2 linked regions of the Ketobacter sp. MCCC 1A13808 genome follow. The protein of the gene in region 1 binds, or shares a complex with, the protein of each later gene. Links are inferred from orthologs where the notes say so. Each region holds a gene or a part of one and is shown on either strand. Other genes may lie near its edges.

The links.
Region 2: the proteins of pabB (region 1) and FT643_RS13180 are in contact, whole or in part, in a solved structure (PDB 8RP0), measured with the Escherichia coli proteins. The link is inferred for Ketobacter sp. MCCC 1A13808 from one-to-one orthologs.

Annotation. Positions count from the first base shown.
Region 1 is NZ_VRKW01000004.1:4,187-20,008, reverse strand. Bases 6,264-9,060 are described here. They hold pabB (aminodeoxychorismate synthase component I), read right to left. Parts: upstream 8,442-9,060; coding sequence 7,086-8,441; downstream 6,264-7,085. Other genes in these bases: ppsR (posphoenolpyruvate synthetase regulatory kinase/phosphorylase PpsR), read right to left, coding at 8,500-9,060; thrH (bifunctional phosphoserine phosphatase/homoserine phosphotransferase ThrH), read left to right, coding at 6,441-7,058. Outside these bases: FT643_RS09680 (UvrD-helicase domain-containing protein), read left to right, coding at 1-534; FT643_RS09675 (5'-nucleotidase), read left to right, coding at 534-1,454; FT643_RS09670 (hypothetical protein), read right to left, coding at 1,489-1,974; FT643_RS09665 (universal stress protein), read left to right, coding at 2,282-2,809; FT643_RS09660 (sulfite exporter TauE/SafE family protein), read right to left, coding at 2,790-3,575; HTH-type transcriptional regulator CysB, read left to right, coding at 3,748-4,719; FT643_RS09650 (hypothetical protein), read right to left, coding at 5,161-5,496; FT643_RS09645 (phosphoadenylyl-sulfate reductase), read right to left, coding at 5,524-6,249; more of ppsR, read right to left, coding at 9,061-9,318; ppsA (phosphoenolpyruvate synthase), read left to right, coding at 9,609-11,972; hisI (phosphoribosyl-AMP cyclohydrolase), read right to left, coding at 12,088-12,522; FT643_RS09615 (adenylate/guanylate cyclase domain-containing protein), read left to right, coding at 12,641-13,540; FT643_RS09610 (endonuclease/exonuclease/phosphatase family protein), read left to right, coding at 13,594-14,634; FT643_RS09605 (DUF4398 domain-containing protein), read left to right, coding at 14,891-15,256; FT643_RS09600 (OmpA family protein), read left to right, coding at 15,293-15,822. UniProt on the Escherichia coli protein: Part of a heterodimeric complex that catalyzes the two-step biosynthesis of 4-amino-4-deoxychorismate (ADC), a precursor of p-aminobenzoate (PABA) and tetrahydrofolate.
Region 2 is NZ_VRKW01000006.1:153,554-169,275, forward strand. Bases 734-3,430 are described here. They hold FT643_RS13180 (anthranilate synthase component II), read right to left. Parts: upstream 2,523-3,430; coding sequence 1,944-2,522; downstream 734-1,943. Other genes in these bases: trpC (indole-3-glycerol phosphate synthase TrpC), read right to left, coding at 734-811; trpD (anthranilate phosphoribosyltransferase), read right to left, coding at 831-1,871; trpE (anthranilate synthase component I), read right to left, coding at 2,526-3,430. In the rest of the region: more of trpC, read right to left, coding at 11-733; more of trpE, read right to left, coding at 3,431-4,010; FT643_RS13190 (phosphoglycolate phosphatase), read right to left, coding at 4,315-5,034; rpe (ribulose-phosphate 3-epimerase), read right to left, coding at 5,031-5,702; FT643_RS13200 (DUF3530 family protein), read left to right, coding at 5,847-6,890; co-chaperone DjlA, read right to left, coding at 6,931-7,764; N-acetylmuramate alpha-1-phosphate uridylyltransferase MurU, read right to left, coding at 7,769-8,449; FT643_RS13215 (aminoglycoside phosphotransferase family protein), read right to left, coding at 8,446-9,534; FT643_RS13220 (LPS-assembly protein LptD), read left to right, coding at 9,649-12,036; FT643_RS13225 (peptidylprolyl isomerase), read left to right, coding at 12,088-13,374; 4-hydroxythreonine-4-phosphate dehydrogenase PdxA, read left to right, coding at 13,355-14,365; 16S rRNA (adenine(1518)-N(6)/adenine(1519)-N(6))-dimethyltransferase RsmA, read left to right, coding at 14,352-15,194; Co2+/Mg2+ efflux protein ApaG, read left to right, coding at 15,216-15,599; FT643_RS13245 (symmetrical bis(5'-nucleosyl)-tetraphosphatase), read left to right, coding at 15,599-15,722. UniProt on the Escherichia coli protein: Part of a heterodimeric complex that catalyzes the two-step biosynthesis of 4-amino-4-deoxychorismate (ADC), a precursor of p-aminobenzoate (PABA) and tetrahydrofolate.

The sequences.
Region 1 (15,822 bases):
TACCGAAGGGAAGCCGGCATTTTGGTGCATCGCATCTTGGAGCAATGGGTAAAGTCCGGTGCCACCTCTTTCATGCAGAACTCATTGCAGCAGCAGGAATTCCTGCGCTTGGAGCTGACGCGAGGGGGAGTGTCGGATCAGGATTTAAACGCTGCTTGCGCTTTGGTACGAAGAGCGCTCGATAATTTACATCAATCGAAATACACCCGTTGGCTGTTTTTACAATCCCATGAAGACAGTCATGCCGAACTGCCGCTTACCCATGTTACTGAACAACAGATTGTTCAACATCTTGTGATAGACCGAACTTTCGTCGAAAATGGCATAAGATACATCATCGACTATAAATTATCTGAGCCAGGTTCAGAATCAGGCCTGCAGGGGCAGGTTACGGAATTTCTTGAACACGAAAGTGGGCGCTATCGCGACCAGCTCTACACCTATAAAGCAGCAATGAACGCCATTAAACCCATGGAAACCAGAACCTATCTATATTTTCCGCTCATTGATCAGTTGCAAGAGGTTATATTCTAATGCCCATTACATTTGACGGAAAGCTGGTAATCGCAATTTCCTCCAGTGCCCTGTTTGATCTGCGGGAAAGTCATCAGATTTACAATGAAGCAGGGCTTGATGCCTATCGTCGATACCAAATTGAGCACGAGGATATTCCTCTTGAAGTAGGGGAAGCTTATCCCTTGGTGAAAAAACTATTAGCGATTAATGAGCGCGTTAAAAGCGACGATGGAGTTGAAGTGATTCTGCTCTCACGTAATTCAGCTGATACGGGTTTGCGGGTTTTCAATTCCATCGAGCATTGGAATTTGCCCATCACCCGCGCTGCGTTTTCCGGAGGCAAAAGTCCTTACCGGTATGTAGAGGCGTTTGGTGCACATCTATTTTTATCCACCAATCCGGAAGATGTGCGTAATGCATTGGATTTGGGTTATGCCGCTGCCAGCATTATTTCCCCCAGTAAAGCGACGCAAAATCTAACGACAGAACTCAAGATGGCGTTTGATGGGGATGCGGTTTTGTTTTCTGACGAATCGGAACAAATATTCCAGAGTCAAGGGTTAGAAGCCTTTACCGCTTCTGAGAAAGCGGCCGCAAAAACTCCGATGCGCGGCGGTCCGTTTATGCATTTCCTGCAGGCATTGCATCGGCTGCAGTCTCAATTCGAAGAAGAAAACTGCCCGATTCGGACGGCTCTGGTCACGGCGCGTTCCGCCCCGACTCATGAACGGGTTGTCAGGACTTTACGCGACTGGAATATCAGAATTGATGAGTCACTTTTTTTGGGCGGATTAGACAAAGGGGCATTTTTAAAAGCATTTGGGGCAGATGTGTTCTTTGATGATCAGGAAGGACATTGCCGGTCTGCCAGCCAGCACGTTGCAGCCGGGCACGTTCCCCACGGAATAGCCAATAGGGTGATCATTAGTGAGAAGTGAAAATGGTTTTTTGTCGGTGCAAAGAGAAGGTTGTCTACCAATTGATAATGAAACCCAGCGCGCCATCTATCAGCATCTTGTCCAGCATTTTCTCGGCGCAGGCGTCTTCTACTTTTGAGCGAATGGAATGGGAAAAGTCCAGAGCTTTGCGAATGGGGGATTCGACCGTAATCGAGGTACCCATGGAGCTGTAACTAACTCCGTCAAAATTGCTGTCAATCGTCCAGCCTTTATAGAGCGCATCCAGCTCCAGTGTATTGCCTTTCATGTTATTGGTCGCGGCGGTTAAGCGCAGGGAGAGCAGTGGTAGAGCAGTGATGTCCGAGCTGAACGCATCCGTATGCAGTGAGTGCATATCAAAATGAGCGGACGCGGGCTGATGGTATCCGTATAACAATTGAGACTGCTCTTCTGTTAGTTGAGCGTCGACCGATGCGAGTTCAGAGGCGGAAACGTTAATCGCACTCGCCAGCGCAACGGTTCCTACCCAACATGACAGAGACTTCTTCACAAACTGCATCGTCTTACTACCCGGACTCGAAATTGTCTTAAGTGAATGGTGCCGCATTGTACGGAGCTTTTTTTGGTGCTTTAAAAGTAGTAGGGATTTTGCCGCTAAACCACTTTGTTTTAACCTTTCTGTGACCTTTTTCAATATGTTCAATTTATATTCAAAGCATGGTGCTTTATTTGCGAGCCTAACAGCATTTGCTTAGCCAGAAATCTGGCCTAAGCCATTGATCTTTTTCGGGCAATTTCAAACTTGCCTGCTATGATTTAAATATGGTCAAAGAACGCACTATGTGCCGTACTAATTCTGTGAAGTAATGTTAAATAAAATATTATACGCAACCGATTTGGGCCTTTATGGCCCCTATATTCTTGAGCACGTATGTGAACTTGCTATTAAGCATGATGCGCAGGTAACTGTGGTTCATGCAGTTGAGCCAGTCAGTGTGTTCGCTGATGCCATTCTGGAAACCTACGTTCCCAATGAAGATAAGAGCGCCATGAAAACGCACGGCTACGAAGCAGTGATGGCAACCATCAGCGCCCGCGTGCGTCAGGCATTTGAAGACGATTTTATCGATTTCGACCTGGCTCGGGACCGCATCGGCGAAGTGCAAGTAATCGGCGGGGATCCCAGTCAGGTGATTTTGGATACGGCCTCTATGTTACAAGTCGATTTAATTGTAATGGGCACTCATGGCCGACAGTCAGAAAACAGCACCGCTATCGGTTCCGTTGCCTCGAAAGTCATGCAGCTTTCTGATATTCCCATCTATCTGGTGCCGACTACAATGATTCGTAACCGGCAAACGAACGGGTTAGTGGTTAAAAGAAAGCGTATTTAACGCCCATAAATAACAGCATGCTGGCCAGTACGGATTGCAATAGTTTTTCCGGCAATCGGGTTGCTAATTGTGTCCCCAAATAAATGGCCGGTAATGAGCCTATTAATAACGAACCCAGTAGTACGTAGTTCACGTTTCCCAGCAGTAAATGTCCCATACCTGCCACGAGTGTTAGTGGCACTGCATGGGCTATGTCTGTACCAACCACTTTTATTGTAGCCAGGCGAGGGTAGAGCATCAGCAAGACTGCCGCACCGAAAGCACCAGCCCCGACCGAAGAAAGCGTTACCATTACTCCTAGTACTATCCCCATAACCCAGGTATAAACTTTTGAGCGGCTTTGTAAGTGCGAGAGTAGAGTAAACGGATTTTCCTGCAGCGAGCCAGAGATGATTCTCTTCCTGAATAACAGAACAACAGAGGTAAGAATCAACATCACACCCAGCATGGAGCTTAAAAGGTGGCTATAAGCGTTGGCATCGGGAAAGTAGCGATACAACGCGTATATGGTGGCCAGGCTCGCGGGAATGCTGCCCAGGGAAAGAAATGCGACAATATCCCAACGGACGGTGGATCGCTGGCGGTGAGCCAAAACTCCCCCGGTCTTGGTTATAGCAGCATATAGCAGGTCGGTGCCGACAGCCACATGAGGCTGAAATCCGAAAAGCATTAATATAGGTGTCATCAACGATCCACCGCCGACACCGGTCACTCCGACCGCAAAGCCCACAGCCGCCCCGGCTACTATATAAGCAATAAATTCCATCGCAGAATTGGCAACCCCGTATTGGTTTTGAAGGCAAAAAGTTAAAAAATATTATGTTTCTTAAGTTTTGTGGTTGGTAAAGTTACGCATTGTGTCCTATTCTGCAAAGGAATATATTTTCATATTGTTATAACCCCAGTGCGAAAAAAAACAGGAAGGGGGAGGGATATAAATGAAACTTCAGCAATTGCGTTACATATGGGAAGTGGCGCGACATGACCTGAACGTATCAGTAACGGCACAAAGCCTGTATACATCACAACCGGGGATCAGTAAGCAAATTCGTTTACTGGAAGATGAGTTGGGTGTCGAAATCTTCTCGAGAAGCGGAAAACACCTCACTCGGGTTACCCCGGCCGGTGAAGCAATTCTGAAGATCGCAGGTGAAATCCTGCGTAAAGTCGATAGCATAAAGCAGGTTGCACAAGAATTCAGTGATGAAAGTCGAGGTAGCCTGTCTTTAGCTACCACTCATACACAGGCCCGCTATGTTCTTCCTAACGTGATTGAGACTTTCATAGATAAATACCCCGAAGTGTCTTTACATATGCATCAGGGTACACCGATACAAATTTCTGAAATGGCAGCAGATGGCACCGTTGATTTTGCTATTGCGACGGAAGCGCTGGAGCTATTCGGTGACCTTATAATGATGCCGTGTTATTCCTGGAATAGAGCCATCATTGTTCCCCGCAATCATCCGTTGGCACAGTCTTCAAAAGTGACGCTGGAAGAAGTGGCACGCCAACCTATCGTCACCTATACCTTTGGGTTCACCGGACGCTCGAAATTAGACGATGCCTTCCTTGATAAAGGGCTCTCACCCAAAGTCGTGTTCACGGCGGCCGACGCAGACGTTATCAAAACCTATGTCAAATTAGGCCTTGGTGTGGGCATAGTGGCAAAGATGGCCTGTGATATTGACGATCCGGATTTGGTGGCCCTGGACGCCTCTCATTTATTCGAGCCCAGTGTCACTAAGATAGGCTTCCGCCGCGGCACTTTCCTTCGCGGTTTTATGTATGACTTTATCGAATTATTTGCGCCTCATCTGACCAAAGAAGTGGTTAATGAGGCGGTCGATCGACACACCCGTTCGGAACTGGATGAACTCTTCACGCATATACAGCTTCCAATGCTGTAACTGCAACCTGACTTCCTCAGCAGAAGAAGCCCTGGCGCTGTAATGGTGCCAGGGCTTTTTTTCGTTTCGACAAAACTACCACCGGAGCTCATTATCGGGCGGTTACGCTCAGCAGGTAGAGGGTTCCCTTAATATCAAAATTACCCAGCGACTCAGACAGGTCGAGTTCGGAATCCACATCGCGCGCGTCGAGTCCAATCCAGTAGTGGTCGGTTATGCTGATTTCGGCAGCCGGCCCGCCGAAATAGGGGAGGTCATCAACGGTGCCTACATAGCTAACCTAGTCGTAGGTTACCGCGACGGAGTCGTCCGAGAGTTGCAGGCTCCCCGCAAGCAACTGCATGTATCTGGGTTGATCCGGACTCGGGGCGAATGCCGGAACGGCCATAAGCCCCCCCGCCAGCAAAAACACTAGGACTATCCTCATATTTAACCGGGTGCTCACAGCCTATCCAGGTCAGGGTTGTCGTTCAGCAACTCTTGCAGGTCGTCAGCTTCGTCGGTGTCTTCTTCTATCACTTCTTTAACAAACTTGAAGTAAACGGTGTAAATATCCTGCCTGCCGTCATCGTGGTCCACTACGAAAAAGGGCGCGCGGTCCACGTTGAGTTCTCTCGCCAGCTGCATGCCCGGGCTTGCCGGATCTCTTTCGTCGGCAACCAAAATCTCGTCAATACGTTGCATTTGGCCGCTTTCTTCCATCCTGCTAATTACCTCTCCACACTTCTTACAGGGAGACCCGTCGGGTAGTATTTTTTCCACGAACGTAATTTTCATATATACCGCCTTAAGGGTCGCAAAGGTTTATTTGCTGTTCAGATTAATGGAATGTAAGCCGCATTCTTTGTCCGTCGCATCTTCCCACCACCAACGACCTTCACGTTCATGTTGGTGTGGGAGCACTGCCCTAGTGCAGGGTTCGCAACCAATACTGATGTATCCCTTGTCGTGCAGGCTGTTGTAGGGGATCCGGTTTGACCTGATATATTGCCACACCTGAGCGGAGGTCCAGTTAGCCAGGGGGTTAAATTTTAATAGGGTATGGGCGTTTGAGGAAAAAGCAGCGTCAATCTGAACTACAGGAATATCAACCCGGGTGTCCGGACTCTGGTCCTTTCGTTGACCGGTTATCCATGCGTCCAATCCCACCAACTTGCGTCGCAGGGGGCCGACTTTGCGGATGGCACAACACTCTTTATGGTCCTCGTGATAAAAGCTAAACAGGCCTTTTTCGTTGACCATCTTTTCGACCTGGGCCGGATTCGGGAACGCGACTTCAATTGTGATGCCATAACGCTCCCTGACCTGCTCCAGAAATTGATAGGTTTCTGCGTGTAAGCGCCCGGTGTCCAGTGTGAAAGCCCGGAATGGCTGACCCAGTTTGGAGGCCATGTCCAGCAACACTACATCTTCTGCTCCGCTGAAAGAGAGCGCCAGGTTAGAGAACCGTTGCAGTGCTTGAGCCAGGATCTCTTGTGGTGTTTTATTTACGAGATCGCTGTTCCATTGCTGCACTTCAGCCGGGCTCATGCTCATCGCGTTCCTCTCAGTTATTTCTTCACGTAAACAAACCATATCACGCGCTCTTGCGTTACTGGAACAAGAACTCTGGCAGTTCACAAACTTAGTTACGGTTTAAACGTGACTAATTGCAACAGATGCCGAATATCGTTAGAGTTGCGCCAGAAATTTACCTAACTAATCAAATACTGGAGAGTGTTGTGGAATTAGCCTGTCTTGACCTGGAAGGGGTGTTGGTGCCGGAAATCTGGATCAGCTTCGCAGAAAAAACCGGAATCGAGGAGCTGAAGGCCACCACGCGGGATATTCCGGATTATGATGTATTGATGAAGCAGCGCCTATCAATCCTTAACCAACATAAACTGGGCCTTAAGGAAATCCAGCAAGTGATTGATACACTTGCTCCGATGGACGGTGCTTTGGAATTCGTAGATTGGCTCAGAGAGCGTTTTCAGGTGGTAATCCTCTCCGATACCTTTTATGAATTCGCACAACCGCTCATGCGTCAGTTACGCTGGCCAACCTTGTTTTGTCATCGCCTGGAAGTGGCCGAGGATGGCAAAATTGTGGATTATAAATTGCGTCAGAAAGACCCTAAGCGAGCTTCAATCAAGGCGTTCCACTCGCTCAATTACCGCTGTATTGCAGCGGGGGACTCGTATAACGACACCACCATGTTGAGTGAGGCGGAAGCCGGTATCCTGTTCAAGGCACCACAAAAAGTAATAGACGAATTCCCACAATTTCCTTCGGTCACCACATTCGATGATCTCAAAAAGCAGTTTATAGCTGCTTCAAACCGAAAGCTGGAACTATAAAGTAACTAAATAACAACATGTTATAAGTCAATATTGATGTGATTTATGAGATTGTTGAAGTGTGTTTAAGATACTCCCCACTTTATCCTGAATTTCCTGGTGCTCTTGTTCCCAGGTGGAGTCGGCCACCAGGCCGCCTCCACCATGGCAAATCAGACGACCATTATGGGCTAACAGGCTTCGGATCAGAATATTGGAATCCATCCGTCCACACACATCCAGGTAGAGCGCGCTGCCGCAGTAAAAATGTCGGCAGTCCGGCTCCAGTTCATCGATGATTTCTATCGCCCGGTGTTTGGGGGCACCGGTGATGGAGCCCCCCGGAAAGGCCGCTGCAAGCAGTTGCAATGGCGACACTTGCGGGCCAAGAGCGCCTGATATGGTGCTCACCATATGGTGAACGTTGCAGAAAGACTCAATGCCAAACAACTGCTCTACCCGCACCGAGCCCACTTCACAGGAGCGCCCAAGGTCGTTTCTGAGAAGGTCAACAATCATAAGGTTTTCAGCGCGATCCTTCTCACTTTTAAACAGCTCCTTAGCAAGAGCCTGGTCAAGTACCGGGTCCTCTGCGCGTGGTCGGGTACCTTTAATCGGCTGGGTAGTGACAACGCCATCGCGGTGACGAATAAATCGTTCTGGGGAAAAGCTCAGTAACGTCCAGTCGTCTCCATCAAAATAACAGCCCATAGGGGCAGACATCACAGTGCATAAACGCTGATACGCCAGCCACGGATCCCCCCGATAGTCGCAGCTAAAGCGCTGCGAGAGGTTGATCTGATAACAATCGCCACTTTCAATGTAGCGCTGAACTTGGTCAAATCGCTGTTGGTATTGATTCCGTGTCAGGTTCGTTGCAAAAGGGGACAGCACCCTAAACTCGGGCTCCGCTGTTTGCGCATCCAAAGGTGCTGAATTGAGGCATCGAAGCAGCGCTTCTGCATGTTTCTGGTGGTCTTGCAGATATAGCATCCGGGTTGTCTTGTTACTGTGATCGGTAATGATCACTGAGGGGAAAAATCCCATCCAGAACACCGGAAGCCTGGCATCTTCGTTTTCAGGGTTCGTTTTCAGCGTCACATTTTCGGTAGCCGCCGCGAGTTCGTAGCTCCAGATACCGTACCAGCCGGGGCAGGGCGTTGTGCTTTCAACGTCTGACCATTGCTGTAGGTGGAGAGTAAGCTGCTTGAGCTTGGACTGCAGACTCTGGGGTGACAACGATGTGAACTGCTCAATCTGCACCGGTGCCGCAGAAAAAATATCAATGCAATCCGGATACCCGTGCCCACTATCGAGCAGGAAGCCGTTGCCTAGTGTCCTGATGCGGGAAAATGCCTCAGCGGACTTTTTAAAATAGGGCAGCTCAAACGTTTGAAGGGGCATTTAAGGATACTTCTGATAAGAATAGATTACTTTAAAATTAGGATGTATCTAATTGTATTTAAACGAGTCTACGCTTTATTCCTGCGGCTTCTATAACCCGGGTCGAAATCTCTTCGATAGACGCATGAGTACTGTTCACAAAAGGAATTCCAAAGCGGTTGAATATTGCTTCGGCTCCACGCACCTCGCTTTCGCATTGATTTATCGATGCATACCGGCTGTTTGGTTTTCGCTCAGTGCGGATTGCCGTTAATCTCTCCGGCTCAATGCTTAATCCAAACAACTTGTTACGGTGAGCTCTTAATGCTTTTGGCAAGTTCAGATCGTCGAGGTCATCGTCCGTCAGGGGGTAGTTTGCGGCTTTCACACCAAACTGAAGTGCCAGATATAAGCAGGTGGGTGTCTTGCCGCTGCGAGACACACCGACCAGTATCACGTCGGCTGCATCATAATGGCGGGTACGGGCGCCGTCATCGTTGTCCAGAGCGTAGTTTACCGAATCGATACGCACCTGGTAACTCTGATCATCGACGATGGAATGGGAGCGACCAACTGAGTAGGATGACTCAGCGCCTAACGCCTCTTCCAGGGGTTTGAGGAAACTGGAAAAGATATCCAGCATAAAAGCGTTGCTTTCAGCCAGCGCTTCACGGATATCGTCATTGATCAGGGTGCTGAACACCACCGGTGGCATGTCGTCTGTCATTGCCGCTTTGTTAATTCGGGCGACTGCATCCGCTGCCTTGGTCAGGTCGTTAGTGAACGGTAACGTAACTTGATCGAAGTCCAGCGTATCAAATTGGGCCAAAAGGGAATGTCCCAATGTCTCTGCGGTGATGCCGGTTCCATCAGAGATAAAAAATACAGTACGTTTCATTCGGGCTTCCTGAGCAGGGTAAAACAGTCGCAATAATTTAACGTGAATAAATATTTAGAACGAGTAATTTATTGACTTTTTTAGTAGAATCTCGCGTCTAACTGCAGGATATAGCCATGTAAATCAACGTTTCCGGGGGACACTCGGATACGGATATGACCGCAAAAAAAGCGGTGAACGATGAGTCATGGTTAGAAGTACGTAACCTAGTGGGGCCAACATTAGCCCCTTTGAGGCCAGGCACCAAAAGTGCCTTGATTTTCATTCATTATAAGGTAGGGAGAACGATCTTGAACGATTACGTAATCTGGTTCCAGGATCTGTCAAAAAATGATGTCGAACGAGTCGGCGGTAAAAACGCCTCATTGGGCGAGATGATCAGTAATCTTGCCGGAGCCGGAGTTTCAGTACCAGGCGGCTTCGCCACCTCGGCAGATGCTTACAGGGAATTCCTTGAAGTCAGCGGTTTGAATAACAAGATTCATTCTGCGCTGGACAAGTTGGATGTCAGTGATGTAAATCAGCTTGCAGAAGTCGGCAGAGAAATTCGTCAATCAATTATGGATGCGCCGTTACAACCTGCATTGGAAGACGCTGTTCGCGAAGCCTATGTCAAACTGCAGGACGGCAACGAAAAAATATCGTTTGCGGTCCGTTCCTCTGCCACAGCGGAAGATCTACCCGATGCGTCTTTCGCCGGCCAGCAAGAGACCTTTCTCAACATCAACGGCGTTGAAAACGTCATCCTGGCAATAAAAGAAGTATTTGCCTCCCTATTTAATGACCGCGCTATTTCCTACCGTGTACATCAAGGCTTCGAGCACCGCTTGGTTGCTCTGTCTGCGGGTGTTCAGCGTATGGTCAACAGCGCCACCGGTTCCAGTGGTGTTATGTTCTCAATGGATACCGAGTCCGGTTTCCGCGATGTTGTGTTTATTACCGCAGCCTACGGCTTGGGTGAAACCGTGGTGCAGGGTCAGGTGAACCCCGATGAGTTTTATGTTCATAAATCCACGCTGAACGCAGGTAGACCGGCAATTTTACGCCGCAACCTGGGAAGCAAAGCAGTCAAAATGATTTACGGCAGCCAGACTACAACAGCCAAATCTGTAGAAACCGTGGATGTCGAAAAAGAAGACCGGCAACGCTTTTCAATCAGCGATGAAGAAATACAGGAGCTGGCCAAACAGTGCATCATAATTGAAAATCACTACCAACACCCGGTGGATGTGGAATGGGCTAAAGACGGCGACGATGGCAAGCTGTATATCGTTCAAGCGCGGCCAGAAACCGTAAAAAGCCGACAGTCCAATGTTATGGAGCGTTACCTGCTAAAAGAAAAAGGCAAGGTTCTGGTTGAAGGACGCTCCATCGGGCAACGTATCGGTAGTGGCCCGGTGAAGCTGATTTCCAGCCTGCGTGAAATGGATAAAGTACAAACCGGTGATGTACTGGTGACCGATATGACGGATCCCGATTGGGAACCCATCATGAAAAGAGCATCAGCCATTGTGACCAATCGCGGGGGCCGTACCTGTCATGCAGCAATCATTGCCCGTGAGCTGGGCATTCCTGCCGTAGTCGGCTGTGGTGATGCCACCGATCTTTTGCAGGAAAACCAAGAGGTCACCGTGTCCTGCGCCGAAGGTGATACCGGCATGGTATACGACGGTAAGCTGGGCTTTGATATCCAGAAAAACTCTTTTGATTCGATGCCTGAACTGCCATTTAAAATTATGATGAATGTCGGTAACCCGGACCGCGCTTTTGATTTTCAGGGCTTGCCGAGTGCCGGTGTCGGTTTGGCGCGTCTCGAATTTATCATCAACCGGATGATCGGCGTGCACCCGAAAGCACTATTGAATTTTGATACCTTACCTAAAGACGTCAAACAATCGGTACAGCGCAGAATGTCCGGTTATTCCGGTCCGGTTGAGTTCTATATTGAAAAACTCATGGAGGGGATTTCAACCCTGGCAGCGTCGTTCTATCCGAAAAAAGTCATCGTGCGTTTGTCCGATTTCAAATCCAATGAATACGCCAATCTGATAGGCGGGAAATTATATGAACCGGAAGAAGAAAACCCGATGCTGGGTTTCCGGGGTGCTTCCCGCTATATCTCTGAAAGTTTCCGCGATTGTTTCGAGCTTGAATGTCGGGCAATGAAACGGGTGCGCGAAGAAATGGGGCTGGATAATATTGAATTGATGGTACCTTTCGTGCGGACGGTGGGTGAAGCCGAACAAGTAATAAAATTGCTCGAAGACAATGGGTTGAAGAGGGGGGAAAACGGTCTGCGTGTCATCATGATGTGTGAACTGCCCACCAACGCGATTCTGGCAGAGCAGTTCCTTGAGCATTTCGATGGGTTTTCTATCGGTTCCAATGACTTGACCCAGCTTACCTTGGGGCTCGATCGGGACTCAGGAATCGTTTCTCACCTTTTTGACGAACGTGACCCCGCGGTAAAAGCGTTATTGAAAAGCGCGATTGATGCCTGTAACAAAGCCGGTAAATACGTGGGGATTTGCGGTCAAGGACCTTCTGATCACCCAGACCTGGCACGATGGTTAATGGAGATTGGTATAGATAGTATTTCTCTGAATCCTGATTCCGTGTTGGAAACCTGGTTCTATCTGGCGGAAAATAACTAAATCCGCTCGTCAGTAGCGCTCGGGGCGTCAGAGTGCTTCTGTGTTTTACATCACAAAACAGGAAAGAGCGTAATCGATGGGCTTTGATTACGCTCTTTCTTATTTATATCAGCTACTACTTCTTATACAGTTCGTTCGGTGGAATCATGACTTCGCCTGAAACTTCCATGCGGTCATTTCCGACCTTGTAAAAAAAGCAATGACGGCGCCCGGTGTGACAAGCGGGGCCGGTTTGATCGACTTGAATAAGGATGGTGTCACCGTCACAATCCAGTGACAGACTTTTTAATAGCTGGATCTGACCGCTGCTCTCACCTTTGCGCCAGAGCGCGGAGCGAGAGCGGGACCAATAACATACCCGATTGGTCTTTAAGGTCTCTTCCAGGGCATCCTTATTCATCCAGGCCAGCATCAATACTTCATGGGTATCGTGCTGCTGTGCGATTACCGGTATCAAACCCTGATCATTATATTGGATTTGCGATAACATGGACTCCAGTTCAATTTGATACCCCGGATCCTTGGATTCATATTTCTTGAATAGATTCATAGCGATTCAGTCTGATTCCACCTGTTTTTTACGTTGATCATCAGGGGCCGATTTTACTGTATATCCAACGCTTTGGGGAAACGCTTTGTCGAGGAACACACCAATTCGTAGAGTTGTCATGTTTGCAGACGTGTCCGGCAGTACTGAAATGTATGAGCAATTAGGAGACACGGTGGCTCATACATGCGTTTCCGAAAGCCTCAGCCGTATCGCTCAGCACGCAGATGATTACAACGGCACATTGGTTGAAACCATTGGTGATGAAGCCATGCTCACCTTTGTGACGGTATCAGAGGCGGCCTCTGCAGCCATCGCTATGCAGAAGCATTTTCAGCGCAGCCCGGTGCTGGAGTCCCATACGGTGAGAATCCGGGTTGGATTCCACTTTGGAATCGTGGACTACCATCATGGACACCCGTTCGGTGATACCGTCAATGTGGCGGCCAGAGTGGCGTCTCTATGTGAGCCTGATCGAATAATTGCAACCCGAAGCTCCATTCGATACTTGTCGCAGGAAGACTGTCCCGCGTGTTTGAGTATTCGGCAATATCAAACGACTTTGGTCAAAGGAAAATCGAAACCGCTGGTGATCGAAGAGGTCGTCTGGAACACAGCCGATGCCACTTCCGTATTTGATGCCTATTCCCAGACGGTGGTCAATACTCCGGAGGCGCAAAAATTATACCTTAGGCTTAATCAGGAGGTCATCAAACTCACTCCGCAAATGGGTCCTTTTGTAATAGGGCGGGGTGATGACTGTGATCACATGGTGTGTAGCCCGTTGGTTTCCCGGGCGCACCTGAAACTGGAGTTCTTGGCCAACGACTGGCAAATCACCGATCACAGCACCAACGGAACATTTATCTCTTACTCGACTCCAAACCTGTCAAATAGAGCCAAGACGATTCGCCTGCATCGACAATCCAGACTGTTAACCGGTCAGGGGATCATTGCGATGGGTTCCTTCAAAGACAACGCTGATTCTGATTGTTTAATATCGTACGAATTGCGCTCTTAACGGTCTATTCGCAGCGGCACATTATTGGATTCCGATAGTCAAAGCAGCGCGCTGTGGCACTGAACCATGGCGTTTACGTAGGAAGAAAGAGTTGCAAAAGTGACTTGGATTTATTGAACAAGGTGGATTCTGTGAGTAGTAAGATGAGTCTTTTATTGTGGCTGACAATTGCTGTTTGTGCGCTTGTAGCCCTCCTGCCTGTTTGGATTCGCGGGAATTTGCAGGCAGATATGTTGAATCAAGCGCGATTGCAAATATCCGTTTTGTATTGTGTGTTGTGCATTTGTTTACTTTTGACAAAAGATTGGCGAATGATAGTTTCGATGGGCGCGGTGCTACTATTCAATCTCTATTGGATGAGTTCAGCGTATCCTACGCTAGCACCGGGCCCGTCTTCAGCTACAGCCAGCCATTCATTTCGACTATATAGCCAGAATATTTACGAAGCCAATCGAAACGTTTCCGGGGTAGTACGATCTATCCAACAAGTGGATCCTGATGTCGTTGTCTTGATGGAGGTGACGACACCGGTTTACGACTATCTGGTCGGGGAGCTACGGGAAACACTCCCTTATCATGATTTGCAAAACAAACATTATATGAAACCCGGACTGGCATTGTTCTCTAAATATAAACTTGAATCCCGTATGCAAACCTTGCCCGAAGATCCCAGGTTACCTTCGATTAAATCAAGAATTATGTTGCAAGATAAACCTATCGATATTATCGGTGTTCACCTTGAATCGCCTCATGATGCTCATCGAATCCGCTCCCGTAATAAACAAATAGGTAAATTAACTAAACTGATAAAATATCAACAGCAGTCCGGGGTACCCTTGCTGTTGGCAGGCGACATGAATACGACACCCTGGAATACACTCTTTAGAAAATTTCAGCGGGAAACGAATCTGAGTCACGCAGATTCGTTTTGGAGCCTGAATAATAGCTGGCCTGCCTGGTTGCCTGCTGCACTGGGTTTTGCGATTGACCATGTGTTGATAAACGATCAATTTTGTAACGCTAAAAGATTTCGGCTTCCTGATGTCGGGTCAGACCATTTTGCGTTTGTATCTGAACTGGAATTATGTAATTAAATCTACGGCGGCTGTCTCACCCAAATTCTGAAAAAGGTGTATTCGGGTAACGCTTATTTTGTAGCCTTTACAAACTACGTCTCTCCCCGCTGAAATCCTTACATAAAACATGCGTTTTTTTAGTCAAAGATACGGAATGTTCCTGTATTTAAGGCAAAAAACAATGTTGGACCGGTTATTGCCTATAATCATGTTAGGTTTGGTCAGCTAAGCAGTTACCACGACCTTTCAGAATCCTTCTAAGCGGAGAAATAACATGGATAAAGTCAAATATACCGCCGGGGTGCTCATCTTATCCGGCCTGTTCGGTTCGGGATGCAGCACGATGGAACCTCCCCAAGCAGAGTTTTATCAAGCTAAAGCAGATGTAGAAACCGCAACTGCAGAATCAGCATCGGAATTTGCGGCGCTGGCTATGCATAACGCGAAAGAAAAAATTGAGCGAGCTAAAAAGGCAATGGATGCTGAAGAGTATCCCGAAGCAAAGCGCCTAGCTGAACAGGCATCCGCCGATGCTCAGTTAGCTAAAGTCACTGCTCAAACCGAAAAGATGAAGGAAGCGCTAGAAGAAGTTAATGCTAGCTTGGAAACACTCAAAAGTGAGCTGAAGGTTAGCTCTTGATTCTTTGCCTAGCTTAATTTTACGGAGGAATAAAATATGAAGACTACACTGTGTATCGTGGGACTCCCCATTTTACTTTTAGCCGGGTGCGCAACCAATACCCCGCCAGAATCTATGACCAGTTTAACTAATGAGCTTTCGTCACTACAACAAAGTGAGAACGTCAATAAGTACGCTCCGGTAGAGCTACAGGCTGCGGAACGGCAGGTAGAAAACGCCACAAAAGCGTGGGACGATGGCGATGAAGTTGAGTTCAATCACGAAGCCTACCTGGCGCAGCAAAAAGTTGAGATCACCAAAAAGCAAGCAGAGTTGGGAGACATCCAGAAGCAATTGGAGTCCGCTACCCAGCGGCGATCTGAGTTAATGCTTTCGGCCCGTGATCAAAAGATTCAGTCAACGGAGCAACAGTTATCCCAGTTACAAAGCCAGGTTAAAGACGCCAAGGCGGAGAACACCGAGCGCGGCATCGTTTTAACCCTTCAGGATATGTTGTTCGAATTCGATAAGGCCCAGTTGGAGCCCGGCGGTGAGCGCACGGTGGATCGTCTAGCCCAATTTCTGAA
Region 2 (15,722 bases), on another replicon or contig:
AAAGGCTTATCTAGCTAACGAATAGCTGCCTCAGTGTCTGCCCGGGATCCGGCGACCGCATAAATGCCTCACCAACCAGAAAGCTATTAACACCCTGTTCCCGCATTATCTGTACATCGTCGACAGAGAGTATACCGCTTTCTGTGACCACAATCCTATCTTGCGGAATTTTTTCCAACAGGCTAAACGTGGTTTGCAGGCTGACTTCAAACGTATGCAAATTTCGGTTATTAATTCCCACCAGCGGCTGATTAAACGATAGGGATCGCTCCAGCTCTTCTTCATTATGGACTTCGATCAACACGTCCATGTCCATCTCTATTGCCGTATCGGTCAACTCCTTAATTTGGCTATCGGTCAGGGATGCAGCAATCAACAGAATGCAATCGGCATTGATTGCACGGGCTTCCACTACCTGATAGCTGTCGACAATGAAATCCTTGCGTATAACCGGTAAATCGCAGGCGGCCCTGGCTTGCATCAGATAGTCTTCATGCCCCAGAAAAAAATCCCGATCCGTGAGCACGCTAAGGCACGCGGCGCCGCCAGCCTGATAGGATCGAGCGATGGCAGCAGGATCGAAATCAGAACGGATAACGCCTTTACTTGGAGACGCTTTTTTTGCTTCCGCAATGACTGCGCTTTGGCCATCTTGCAGTCGAGCCTGCATGGAGCGGGTAAAGCCACGTACGGGTTGCGCCTGCTCGGCCAATTTCAGCAACGCTGCTTCGGATTGCAGAGCCTTCCGTTCGGCGATTTCCTGCCATTTTCGCTCGATGATTTTCTTCAGTACCGTGGGTGTTTCGCTCATAGTCATTCTGCCACTCAGCTTATATAGCCGTGTTTTCCTCTTCCAGCACTTTGCTGAGTTGCGCCAGCTCGTTCAGTTTAGCCAAAGCTAATCCACTTCCTATGGCATCCTGTGCACACGCCACCCCGGCAGCAATGGAATCGGCCAGTCCTGCCACATAAATCGCAGCACCGGCATTCAATGCTACGATATCCGCCGCCGGGCCTTCATTCTTACCCAGAACAGACTTGATGGTAGCAAGACTCTGCTCAACACTGTCCACAGACAACGACGACACAGGAGACCGCTGCAAGCCAAAATCTTCTGGCTGAATGCTGTACTCCCTGATTTCGAACGGCGTGGCTTCTGCCACATAGGTAATATCACTGATACTGATTTCATCCATGCCATCAGCTGAATGCACAACCAATACGTGCTCGCACCCCAAGCGTTGCAGAACTTCAGCCACCGGTCGCACCCAGTGCCTGGAATACACACCCAGCACCTGGCGCTTGGCTCCGGCCGGATTGGTCAACGGACCCAGCAAATTGAATAGTGTCCTGACTGCCATTTCTTTACGCGGCCCGACTGCGTGCTTCATCGCACTGTGATGGGAAGGTGCGAACATAAAGCCCACACCTAACACATCCACACACCGGGCGACCTGTTCCGGTGTTAATGCCAGATTTACTCCCGCTGCCTCTAATACATCGGCGCTGCCGCTGACACTGGAGACCGAACGGTTACCGTGCTTTGCGACTTTGCCACCGGCTGCGGCCACAACGAAAGCCACGGACGTGGAGATATTGAATGTTTTTGAGCCGTCCCCACCGGTGCCACAGGTGTCGATCAGATTTTCAGGTTGCGCCATTTTCACCGGAGTCGCCAGAGAGCGCATGACACGCGCAGCCCCGGTTATTTCGTCCACCGTCTCCCCTTTCATGCGCAAGCCGATCAGGAAACCGCCGATTTGAGCAGGCGTGGCGTTGCCCGTCATAATCTGTTCCATCACTTGGGACATATCTTCTTCACTAAGGTCTTCGCGCTCAGTGACTTTCTTCAGTGCGGTTTGAATATCCATCTTACATCCGGAATGTGCTGTTCAATTTTTTAAAGTTGCATCCTACCATAATCCGATAGCCCTCTGGGGCGGTCACAATTGCAGGAAGTTTTTTAGCAGATCGTGGCCCTGACGGGTGAGTATCGATTCCGGGTGAAATTGCACGCCTTCCAGCTTAAACGCCCGATGCCGCATCCCCATAATCTTATCAATGCTCCCGTCTTCCATCTGCGTCCAGGCAGTCACTTCCAGGCAATCAGGCAACGTATCCTGCGCCACCACCAAAGAGTGATAGCGGGTGGCTTCAAAAGGATTATCCAAACCTGCAAACACACCTTGGTTGCGATGATAAATGGGCGACGTTTTGCCATGCATAACCGCATCGGCACGCACCACCTTGCCACCAAAAACCTGCCCGATACACTGGTGGCCCAGGCAGACTCCCAAAATCGGCAGCTTACCCGCAAACTGCCTGATTACATCCATTGAAATGCCGGCTTCGTTCGGAGAACAGGGTCCGGGGGAAATAACCAAACGCTCCGGCGCCAGTTGCTCAATTTCCTGCACGCTGATTTGATCGTTGCGTTTAACCACGATATCAGCACCCAGCTCACCAAAATATTGCACCAGGTTGTAGGTGAACGAGTCGTAATTATCAATCATTAATAACATGCTTCAATCCTCTACCGGAACCAGGCCGTTGGCGGCCATTGCCATCGCCCTGAACACCGCCCGCGCTTTATTTTGCGTTTCTTTCCACTCCAGCCTGGGAACGGAATCTGCCACAACGCCAGCACCGGACTGAATGTGCAGTTGTCCGTCTTTGATCACCGCAGTGCGGATGGCAATAGCGGTGTCCATATCCCCCTGCCAGGACAAATAGCCTACCGCACCCCCATAGATGCCCCGCTTTACCGGTTCCACGTCATGGATGATCTCCATGGCGCGGATTTTTGGTGCACCACTCAGTGTGCCCGCAGGAAAAGTGGCCCGTAACACATCAATACAACTTTGATCCGGTTTCAGCTTCGCCTCTACATTGGACACAATGTGCATGACATGGGAATAATGCTCTATGACCATTTTATCGGTCAGTTCGACACTGCCGATTTCGGCAATCCGGCCAACATCGTTTCGCCCCAGATCAATCAACATCAGATGCTCGGCTATTTCTTTGGGATCGTTCAGCAGATCCTGCTCCATAGCCGCATCTTCTTCCGCTGTTTTGCCTCTGCGACGGGTACCGGCAATGGGACGTACCGTCACCGTGCCGTGATCTACCCGGGCCAGAATTTCAGGCGACGAGCCGGCAATCTGGAACTCGCCCATATCGAGAAAATACATATAAGGAGACGGGTTCAGACACCGCAATGCCCGATACAAATCCAGCGGAGGCAGATCATAAGGAATACTCATACGTTGGGAAATTACGACCTGCATCACATCCCCGGCCAACACGAACTCTTTCATTCCGTCCACGGTTTTTTCGAATTCCGGCTGCGGAAAGCTGGATTTGAAATCCGATTCCGCCACACTGAAGCGTTGGAAATCACTTTGCTTCGGCAACGGCTGCTTGAGCTTCAGAAGGATATCGTCAAGACGGTTTTGGGCGCGCTCGTACGCGTTCTCTTCACTCGGGTCAGCATGAGTAATAACAAACAAAGACCCACGTAGATTGTCGAATACCACAATATCATCGGAGACCATCAGCATGATATCCGGGGTGCCAATAGGGTCAGGCTTTGCGCCTTTGTCCAGCCGTTTTTCGATATAACGTACAATATCGTAGCCGAAATAGCCCACCAAACCACCGTTGAATCGCGGGAGACCCTCAATATCCGGCACCTTGAAACGGGCTTGATATTCTTCCACGAACGCTAAAGGATCTTCTGCTTGCAGCTGCTCCTGTATTTCACCATCCTTCCGAATGACCACATCACGATTATTGACCGTGACGCACGTACGGCAAGGCAGGCCGATGAATGAATAACGGCCCCATTTCTCACCGCCCTGAACCGACTCGAATAGGTAGGTAAAGGGTTGATCTGCCAGTTTTTTATAGGTTGATAACGGCGTTTCCATGTCCGCTAATGCTTCGCGCATCAGCGGTATGCGGTTAAAGCCCTGCTCGGACAGGGTATTGAATTTTTCCAGTGTCATGATCATCGCGTTCGTGTCGGCCACATAGACACACCACACCCGGGTTCGGTGTCGAAGGCCTTTCTCTCTTAATCAGTTGTCGATAAATCGGTTCTTAATGATAGTTTGCCGCACTGATTCAATCAGCATGGGCAGAGATGGGTATCACCAACGCCATCGCCAGCGAAGATCGGTGAAAATTTTGGAAGGATTGTCCGAATAAGTACGATTCACAATATTCTACACAATGGTTCAATTACGAAGAATCCTAACATTACACCAGGTTGACGCCTTGTGCCAACCCTTAATCCTGGCCTGCCATCACTTATAATAACAGTTCTCGAAAATCGTCCATCAGCCAGTCGGGGCCGGACAGGGATACCGGCTCGCCATGGTTGTAACCATAGGTCAACGCTGCGCTGACCCAACCTGCGGCCCGGGCTGCCTTCACATCGTTACTGCTATCACCCACCATCAGGCATTGCTCCGGCAGATAACCAAAATGCTGGTCCACGTGCTGCAATGGCAACGGGTGCGGCTTCCTCTGCGGCAAACATTCGCCCCCAATAACCAATTGAAAATAAACTGCAATTTTTAAGCTCGCGAGCAACGGATCGGCATAGGGTTTGGGTTTGTTGGTTATTACCACCATCGGTATCCCGAGTACGGCAAAGGCTTGCAGCACTTGCTCCACACCCGGATACAATTGGCTGGAGCGACCATTTTCTTGGGCATAAAACCGATAAAACTCCGCCAAAGACGCGTTGAAAACCGCCTCATCCACCTGCGCAACCTGCTGCGGATCCGCACTGCCCGCCAGCGCCCTGCGCACCAACATCGCGGCACCGTTGCCTACCCAACCACGTACGTTTTCTTCGCCCGCCGCTGCATACCCCTGACTTTGCAGCATACGGTCAACCGCAACAGCAAGATCCAGCACGCTGTCCACCAGGGTACCGTCCAGATCAAATGCGATCAGTTTCGGCATTTCACCCCGGAAGTGACGTCGTAAGTCTCCGAGCACCGGCCCCAGGTTATCGCTCATCGCGCTGAAGCCAATTCAGCGCGCATGGCATCGATCACAGATTTATAATCCCGCTGACCGAAAATGGCTGAACCGGCTACAAACGTATCCGCTCCTGCCCGCGCAATATCGCCGATATTCTGAACCCCGACACCGCCGTCAATTTCCAGACGAATATCAAAACCGCTCTGATCTATCAACGCCCTTGCCTGGCGCAACTTGTTCAAGGTGTGGGGAATAAATTTTTGCCCACCAAACCCCGGATTAACAGACATCAGCAACACCATATCCAATTTGTCCATCACGTGCTCCATATGATGCAGCGGTGCCGCTGGGTTGAATACCAGCCCGGCTTTGCAGCCACCCTCCCGAATCATTGCCAGACTGCGATCAATGTGTTCACTGGCTTCCGGATGAAACGTGATATAGGACGCACCGGCATCGATAAAATCCCCAATGATACGATCCACCGGCTTGACCATCAGGTGCACGTCAATTGGCGCCGTGACACCATAAGACCGCAACGCCTTGCACACCATCGGCCCGATCGTGAGGTTAGGTACGTAATGGTTGTCCATCACATCAAAATGCACGACGTCTGCGCCGGCGCTCAGCACATTATCCACTTCCTCACCCAGGCGGGCGAAGTCAGCAGCGAGAATTGAAGGGGCAATCAGATAGTCAGCCATGGGGTTAGATCCCGAAATCATTGGTGAGTACGTAAGGTTGAGCCTGTTAGGGGCGCATTGTACCCCATGCGCCGCCAATTGCTAAAAACCTCGTCAGGTTGTGCCGCTATACTCAGACTCAGACCTACCGAGAGCTAATACACTATGCGGAAAAGCGGATTTTGGAAGATCTTTATTTTAATCGCAGCCTGCAACCCGGTTTTTGCGGCGACTGCGGACAAGAAACCCGACCAGGCCGACATTGCGGATCCTGCCGACGGATTTACCGACACGACGCCAAAGGCGCAACCACCGCAACGCGCCGAAACCAAGCAAGGTCAACAATTACAACGGCAACTGGAGAACACCGACATTCAAACCAACGCATCCTGGCTAGGGGTTAAGCCAGATCACTTTCTGGCTTTGTACCGGGCCGATTCCAGCGGCAAGCCCTACGCCAATCTGATTCTATTGCACGACAATCAACAACACCCTGATTGGCCCGGCCTGGTTCACCAAATCAGAACCCAGCTGACCCGGCATGGCTGGAACACACTTAGCGCTGCGGTACCGATGATTCCGGTGGGGGAAGTGCTGGCCGCACCTGAGCTGCAAAACCCGGCCCCGCCAGCGTCGGACGAGGCAGCGGCGACACCCCCGCCCGGTACAAAGCCGGCCGAATCCCGGCCTGAACCCGACACCGCAGAAGCAACCGCCGCCCCGAACACACCGGTTCCGGATGCCGCCACTACCGCCGGGCCGGTGGAGTATCCCGCAGCCGATGTTCCAAGCATACTGGCACAACGGGTTCAGCATGCGGTTAGGTTTATTCGGGCTCAAAGCCCCCTACCAATTTTCATTGCGGCAATCGGCAGCAGCGCAACCCAGCTGGAACAGCAGGGACAGGTCGTCCTGTCTGAGGGGATATCTGCGGTGGTCATAATCGACCCCACTCCGCTACCGGATAAAGATGGCCTTGATCCCGCTGCCCCCGGCATCCAATCCTTGGCGTTGCCGGTGTTGGATCTGGTACCTGAGTTTAACCCTCACAGCGATCCGCAGCTGCGCAAACAGGAGGCCGCCCAACTGCAACGACGACATTATCAGCAACGTGTTATTCCCGGTGCCACGGCGGGATTCGTCCAATACGAGATGGCGGTGATAAAAGCCATTCGCGGCTGGGGCAAACGCCTGTTAGCCGGTGATTAGAATGACTTACTTTGAGGGCTACCGGTTCAGCAGACTGCCGCTATTGTTGTTTACGGACCGAAACAATCAGTTCGTAAGCAGAACGGATTGCCTGAGTTTTTTCTTTGGCGATTTCCAGCATATCTTTCGGCATGCCTTTGGACATCAACTTATCCGGATGATGCTTGCTCATTAGACGCCGATAAGCCCGCTTTAACTCCGATGCCCCCGCATCCGGATTCACCGCCAGGATTTCATAAGCCCGCGCCAATTCATCCTGAGGCGATAGGGGTTCGCTGCCACTTTGGCGGAATTCCTGGTGAGCCTGTGCACTGCGTACTATTTTTTCCAGGGTAGACAAACGAAAGCGTATGGATTGCGCTATATGGCTCAGCGCAGCCCATTCTTTTTGATCCAGCTTGCCATCCGCCAGCGCCCCCTGCACCAGTATTTCCATGAAAATCTGTAGCAACGTTGGCTGACGGCCACAGGTATTGCGGAGTTCCAACAATTCAGCAGAAATATCCTGACTGGATTTTCCCTGATCAAACAGCTCAATAGCGTTGCGCTTTCGCTCTGGCGATAGCCCCATACGCTCCATTACTGCAGTGGTCCACTGGATTTCTGCATCACACACGGCGCCATCGCATTTGGCTATCTTTCCCAGCGCAACAAATGTAGCCTGAAAAAAAGCTTGCTGAGTAGCGGAATCACGGGCGCTGGGCTTGGGCTGAGCGAATTGGTACAAACTGGAACTGAGCTGGATAATAATATCGAACTGGTGACCCAGCCACCCCCCCAACAACGAACCAACAACGCCGAGAGGGCCTCCCCCGGCGAGAAAGTAACCGCTAAACAGCCCCACCAACGGGCCAATCCATACAAAGGATGTCACTGCCTTACTCCTTTAAATTCTGTTCAACACGCTGAAGTCGTTCGGGCGTACCCACGTCCACCCAATAACCCGCGTAAAATTCACCACTGACCTGATCGCGTTCAATCGCTTGCCGAAGCACTGGCCCCAACGGGAAGCGGCCCGGCGCACAATCCCGAAATAACGCCGGTGCTAACACACTGAGACCACTGAACGTGAGCAAATCGGCGCCCTGATTTTGCACCCGACCTTCGGCAGTCAGCGCGAAGTCACCACCGGTATTATGGTCGGGATTTCCCACCAGGATTAAACGGGCCAGGTCATTAGTTGAGGCAAACTCGCGGCTTTTCTGCACAATGGACGCTAAAGGGTAATCTGTCCAGACATCGCCATTAATAGCCAGAAATGGCTGCTCACCCAGTAAGGTTAGCGCATTATATATACCACCGCCGGTTTCTAATAACTCCGGCTCGGTTACAAGGTGAACCTGCATCCGATCGTCGTGCCAGCCCTGCAAAAAATCCTCGATATCTTCCGCCCGGTAAAACGCATTGACCACAACATCATCAAAGCCCGCGGCAACAAGGCGCTCCAGATGATGCTGCAATAGCGGTTTCCGGGCGATCTTGAGCAACGGTTTCGGACAGTTCCGGGTCAATTCGCCCATCCTTTCCCCCCGCCCTGCGGCCAATACCATGGCCTTCATACAAGGGGCTCCAGCAATTCACCGGAGCCGGGTTGCCTGCTCACTAATTCTGCGGCCACCCGCTGCTGTAGCCACGCTTTGAGACGGACTACCGGCTCAATCTCTGCCTGCGGCCCCTGAACGACAACCACCGACAGCTCTTGCAGCAGGTAACGCAGAGTTTTTGGTGTGTGAATGAGGTAATTGGGCTTGCTATCCCGGTAACACAGGCGGGCAAAAATACCGGCCACTTTTAGGTGTCGTTGCGCCCCCATAACGTTGAAACCGTACCAGAAATCATCATTGGTCAGGTTGCTGAGCCCTCGCTGCCGCAATTGCCCGGCAAATCGCCCTGTCCAGGTTTTGACTTTGGATTCTGGCCAGGTGATGCAGGTTTCATCCCGCAACAATGACAACAGATCGTAGGTGACCGGCCCTGCAACGGCGTCCTGAAAATCAATCACACCCAGGCTGCCGTCTTCCAGCACCATTAAATTACGGGTGTGGTAGTCACGATGCACGGGCACGGTTTCCTGCGTCCGTGTTTGCTGAAATAGACAATGGAACGCTTCACTCAACAGTTGCTGCTCTGCTTCGCTAAGCTCCAGCTGCAGATAACGACCACAGAACCAGTCTCGGAACAATTCCATCTCTCTCATCATCAAGGCTTCATCGTAGGGCGGCAACGGTGACAACCTGAATTCGGCCTGCATTATGCGTAACAGCACATTGCAGGCTTTTTCAAAATAGCCCTCCACACTGGCTTCATTCAGCACCGACATCAACAGGCAATCGCCCAGATCGGATAACATCATAAATCCTTGATCGTAATCCAGCGCCAGCAGATCCGGCACCGGTACGCCGGCTGCTTTCAAGCCCTGTAACACATTCACGAATGCGGGATTGTTCTCTTTATCCGGCGGTGCATCCACACAGATCACCGATTCAGCCTGTCCGGCGGAACTTTGATAACGGCAACGAAAATAACGCCGGAAGCTGGCGTCACCGGACACCACCTCCAGAGAAAGTGAAGGACCTTGATAACGGTGGCTTTGCAACAGCTGCTGATTAATCCAGGTGCTAAGCTGAGATAGACGATGATCCACTAAGAGTTGATCCTTAGAATGGCAAATTTGTGACTCACTACGAGGGTTCGTGTATCATCACACCAGACTTAAAACAGGGTCAAGCTCTCTCATCACTTTCCGAACCCGTAGTTAATGAATTGGAAAAATAATATATCCCCCATCGAGAAGGTGGTGGTGACTTTTTTGCTATTAGCCATAGCCACGGCAACCGGTGCAGCAACAGCTGCGGCTGAACCAGAAACCGTCAATCCCTATCGTTATCTGGACTGGGTTTCCGGCGAAGAGATCGCCGCCATGCCCGAGGACCAACGCCCGGCCCACAGCGGCATGTGCGAAGGTTACTACATTTCTCCGCCGTCTCTGACGACCGCGGCGGACCCGGCCCATTCCGATGTTCAGGCTTCGGCAGATCATTTCGATACCCTGCCTGATGGTACTAATGTGCTTACCGGGGATGTCGTGCTCAAGCAAGGCAGCCGGGAACTGTACAGCGACGAGGTTAAGATGAATCGCGCTACCCGGGCTACGGAGCTTAACGGCAACGTTAAAATCCGTCAGCCGGGCATGCTGATTCTGGGTGAGCGCGCAAAAGTCAATCTGAATGAAAAGCAGCTGGACGTAACGGACACGGAATACGTAATCCACCAGATACACGTTCACGGCAGCGCAGGGCGCATCTATAACCCGGATGACCAAATTCTGATTCTGGATCACAGTTCTTACACCACCTGCGAACCCAACGACAACTCCTGGGTCATCAAAGCCAAACAAATCAAAATAGACCAATCCGAAGGTTGGGGTGAGGTAAAAGGTGCCCAGGTGCAGGTCGGGGGCGTGCCCATTCTTTATTTACCCTGGTGGACGTTTCCCATCGATGATCGCCGCCAGACCGGCTTTTTGTTTCCAACTATCGGCAGCGGCCAGAACGGACTCGACTTTTCGGTACCCTACTATCTGAATCTGGCACCAAATTTGGACGCGACCCTGACCCCCCGCTTTTTGTCGGATCGCGGCAGCATGATGGAATCCGAATTCCGCTATTTGTCCGAAAATACCAAAGGTGATATCGGCGGCGGCTATCTGCCCGATGACCAGGAATTCGGTGACAGCCGCAACCTCATCACCTGGCACCACGTTGGGCACTACGACAAATGGGTTAACAAAGTGGATTACACCCGGGTCAGCGACAGCGACTATTTCCTCGACCTGGACACCACGCTCAACACCAGTTCCACCGCCCACCTGAATCAGAGAACCGACATGCGCTATTACGGGGACACCTGGAATTTCGGCGGCCAGGTGCAAAGTTTTCAAACCATCGACGAACTGATCCCTGACAATGCACTGCCCTATCGCATGCTACCCCAACTGTCTGCCCTGGGCCGGTTTCCCATGGGTGATTCCCCGCTGGAGTTTAAATTAGGCACTGAATATACCTATTTCGAGCACCCGGAAAAGATCGTCACCGGCCCCACTACCGCTGAACGCATTCGCCTGATTCCCAGTGCCAGCTATAACTTCCGCCGCGCCTGGGGGTTTGTTCAGCCCAAGCTGTCGTATTATCAACGGTATTACGACATGAACCAGGTCAATCTGACCGACGATGAACGCAACCTCAGCAACGGTATTTTCAGCGTTGACAGCGGCCTCTACCTTGACCGCCCTTTCGAAATGGCTGGCAGTCGCTACTTGCAAACGCTGGAGCCCCGGCTGTTCTATCTTTATTCACCCTATAAAGATCAGAACGACCTGCCGACCTTCGATACCGCTAAAACCAGTTTCAGCTATGAACAGCTGTTCCGGGAGAACCGCTTTACAGGGGGAGACCGGGTGGGCGATGCCAACCAGATTTCTCTCGGCCTGACCTCCCGCCTGATCAACGAACAGACCGGACAGGAAGAAATAAACGTCAGTATTGGGCAGATTTTCTATTTGCGTGATCGTAAAGTTCAACTGACACAAAATAATCCGCCGGAAGAAACCACGCTCTCCCCCTTCGTCGCCCGCATAAACTGGCTGATTGACAGCGAATGGAGCTGGCGTGCAGAAACCCAGATGGACACCCAGGAAAATAATCTGGACAGTATTGTCACCGGATTCAGGTACCGGGCAGAAAACGGCAACCTAATGAACCTCAGTTATAATTTTTATGATGACGGGGCGGTGGGCGCCGACCCGCTGGCAGAAAAAATCAATCAGACGGACTTTTCTTTTATCTGGTCGGTTTCACAACGCTGGGGGCTGATTGGCCGCTGGGGCTACGACCTGGAAGAACAACGTTCTTACGATACGGTGTTCGGTATAGAATACGAAAGCTGTTGTTGGCGGGCACGGCTGGTGAACCGCCGCTATCTTAGAGAGTCCAATGACCCGAGCCTGGTGGTGGAACCCTCGCAGGGCATCTATGTTCAATTTGAGCTCAAAGGCCTGGGCGGACTGGGTGGCTCGGTCGACACCATGCTTGATGATGCAATCTCCGGGTATCAATTACGGGAAAATTCCCGACCCAGCGGATTTTAATATTCACCCTTACCACCAGAATCGACAGACAAGCCTTACGAAGGAAAACGGATGCGTTTAACACCCATATTCAAGCTAATGGCCACCCTGGCCGTTACTCATCTGCTGGTCGGCACGTTGCAGGCAGCCCCCCGCGAACTCGACCGCATTGTTGCCATCGTCGATGATGACATCATTATGGAATCGGAGCTGGCAGAACGCACCGCTGAAATCGCCACCCGCATGAAAAGTCAGCAAGGGCAATTGCCCCCCAAAGATGCACTCAACGAGCAGGTACTGGAGCGCATGATTGTAGAAAACATCGAGCTTCAGATGGCAGATCGCGCGGGCATCCGTATTGATGATAATCAGCTTAATGAGACCCTCGCCAATATCGCCCGCCAGAACAACATGACCACCGATCAATTCCGCGAAACCATTCTGCAGGAAGGCATGTCCTGGGCTTCCCTGCGCGACCAGATCCGCCGTGAACTGACTATCAATCAAATGCGTCAACGCCGGGTGGGTGCCCGAATCCAGATATCCGACAAAGATGTCGACGCCTTTCTGAATTCAGAGCTGGCGAAAACCAATTTAGCCCCGGATTACCGGCTCGGGCATATTCTGATCCCCACCAAACAGGACACAGACGTCGCAGCAGCCGAGGAAACGGCTCTGATGGTGTACAAAAAGCTCAAGGAAGGCGCCGACTTTTCATCAATGGCACTGCAATACTCTGCCGGAGAAACCGCACTGTCCGGGGGCGACTTGGGCTGGCGCAAGGCGGCTCAACTGCCCACCATCTTTGCTGATGTGGCTCTGGAAATGAAAGCAGGTGAGGTATCTGCACCAATCCGCAGCGCCAGCGGCTTTCATATCATCAAGGTACTGGAGCTGCGCGGCGGCACTGAACAAATGGTGGAGCAAACCAAAACCCGCCACATATTGGTCAAACCCAATGAAATTCGCAGTGAAAGTGAAACCCAGCACCTGATTAACGAAATCCATGATGACGTGGTGGCAGATCCGGAACAATTCCCGATTCTTGCCAAAACCTATTCCGATGATCCCGGCAGTGCCATGCAGGGTGGCGAGCTGGGCTGGGTTAATCCCGGCACCATGGTGCCGGAATTTGAAAAAGTGATGTCGGAAACCCAGCCCGGTGGCATATCGGAACCGTTTCAATCCAATTTTGGCTGGCATATTCTGCAGGTGGAAGAGCGCCGCCGTCAGGATATGAGTGAAGAGTTCCGTCGCAACCGGGCTCGCCAGATGCTGCAGCGTCGGCGCTTTGATGAAGAACTGGACGGCTGGTTACGGGAGATTCGCCAAAACGCCTATGTGGAAATCAAACTCTAAGGTCGTCATTACTCCCGGTGAACCGGCCGGCATCGGTCCTGACCTCGTATTGCAACTGGCCCAGCAGGAAGATACCCGTGGCTGGGTCGTGGTGGCCAATGAAGATCTGTTACAGCAACGGGCGAAACAACTGGGATTACCCGGCGACCCGCTGTCCAGGCTCAATATTCACAATATTAGACTGAAAACACCGGTGCACACGGGGCAGCTCAATCCCCTCAACGCCGGTTACGTGCTGGAAACGCTGGATTACGCAATCGACGGTTGCCTGTCGGGACGTTTTCAGGGCTTGGTTACCGGCCCGGTCCAAAAATCCGTCATCAATGACGCCGGTTTACCTTTCAGCGGGCATACCGAGTATTTGCAACAGCGCTGCGGCGTTGAACAGGTTGTGATGATGCTGGCCTGCCCCGGACTGCGGGTAGCCCTGGTTACCACTCACCTTCCGCTGCGGCGTGTCGCAGATGCGATTACACCCGCAACACTTGAGCAGGTAATCCGGATAACCCACACCAGCTTGCAACGGCAATTCGGAATCCGGCGCCCGCGTTTGCTGGTGTGCGGGCTAAACCCCCATGCCGGCGAATCTGGCCACCTGGGCGACGAAGAAATGGTCGTTATTAATCCGGTGCTGAACGATTTGCGGGCGCAGGGAATGGATCTCTCGGGGCCCCTACCTGCCGACACCCTGTTCACCCCTAAATACCTGCAGCAAGCCGATGCCGTGATTGCCATGTACCACGACCAGGGCCTACCCGTTTTGAAGCATCTGGGTTTCGGGCAGGCTGTCAATATCACCCTGGGTCTACCCATAATACGCACCTCCGTTGACCATGGCACCGCACTGGATCTGGCGGGCACGGGCAATGCGGATACCGGCAGCCTGTTGAGCGCCCTGCACTGCGCCCAGCAAATGGCCTCTCAGAGCGACCCCAACCCGGATTACGTGCTTCAGTCAGACAGTGGTGGATCAGATCATGCCCAAGGGTAGAAAACCCGGTTTCAGCAAACACTTACCGCGTAAGCGCTTCGGACAGAATTTTCTGCATGACCCGAATGTCATCCAGAACATTGTTGACGCTATTGCGCCGTCGCCCAACGATAACATGGTGGAAATCGGCCCTGGTTTAGGGGCTCTGACAGAGCATCTGGTGGATGAGGTTGGTCAACTCGCCGTTGTAGAGCTGGATCGGGATCTGCTGCCCAATTTGAAAATTAACTTTGCCACCCGCAATCACTTCCGTATTTACGAAGGGGATGCTCTCAGATTCGATTATCAGCAGATCGGTAGCGACCTGCAGGCGGACAAAATCCGCATCGTCGGCAACCTACCCTATAATATTTCCACCCCCCTGCTATTCCATCTGGTGCAATATCATTCTAGCATTGCCGACATGCATTTTATGCTGCAGAAGGAAGTGGTTGATCGCATGGTGGCCGGGGTCGGCGACAAGGCCTATGGTCGTCTCGGTATTATGCTGCAATATTACTGCAGGATCGAAGCGCTGTTTCTGGTACCGCCCGCTGCGTTCAATCCTCCCCCCAAAGTGGAGTCCGCTATCGTGCGTCTGACCCCCCACGACACCCTGCCTATCACTACCCGCTGTCCGCACACCCTCGGCAAAATTGTTACAACGGCATTCAATCAACGGCGAAAAACAATTCGAAATGCCTTAAAATCAGTAGCCGATGACGAACTACTAAGCCAGGCCGGAATCAGCCCAGAGCACCGACCGGAGCAAATTTCCCTGGCACAATATGCGCGTTTAACCGATTTGCATCTTGAGCAAGCAGATTCGTCGTCCGACACCCATGACTAACATCAAGGAACCGACCCACCCATGCACGAACAGGATTACGACCAGATTCAGGTACAGGTGAGCACAGAATACGTCCCTGACCAATCCAGCGCAGAGGCAGGTCGCTATGTATTCGCCTATCACGTCACCATAGAAAATCACGGCAAATTACCCGCTCAATTGCTGTCACGACACTGGATCATCACCGACGGCAATCAGCAGGTGCAAGAAGTCAGGGGCGAAGGTGTGATTGGCGAAAAACCCACAATTATGCCCGGTGAGGCCTATCAATACAGCAGTGGAACCGTATTGCAGACCCCGGTCGGCAGCATGCAGGGCAGCTATCAGATGATTGATGCAACGGGACTGAAATTTGATGCCGACATTCCTGTATTCACTTTGGCCACCCCGAGGTCACTGCACTGATGGCGACCTACGCCATCGGCGACCTTCAGGGTTGTTTCAAACCGTTCAAATGCCTGCTGGATGAAGTTAAATTCAACCCCGACCAGGATCAGATCTGGCTCTGCGGGGACCTGGTAAACCGAG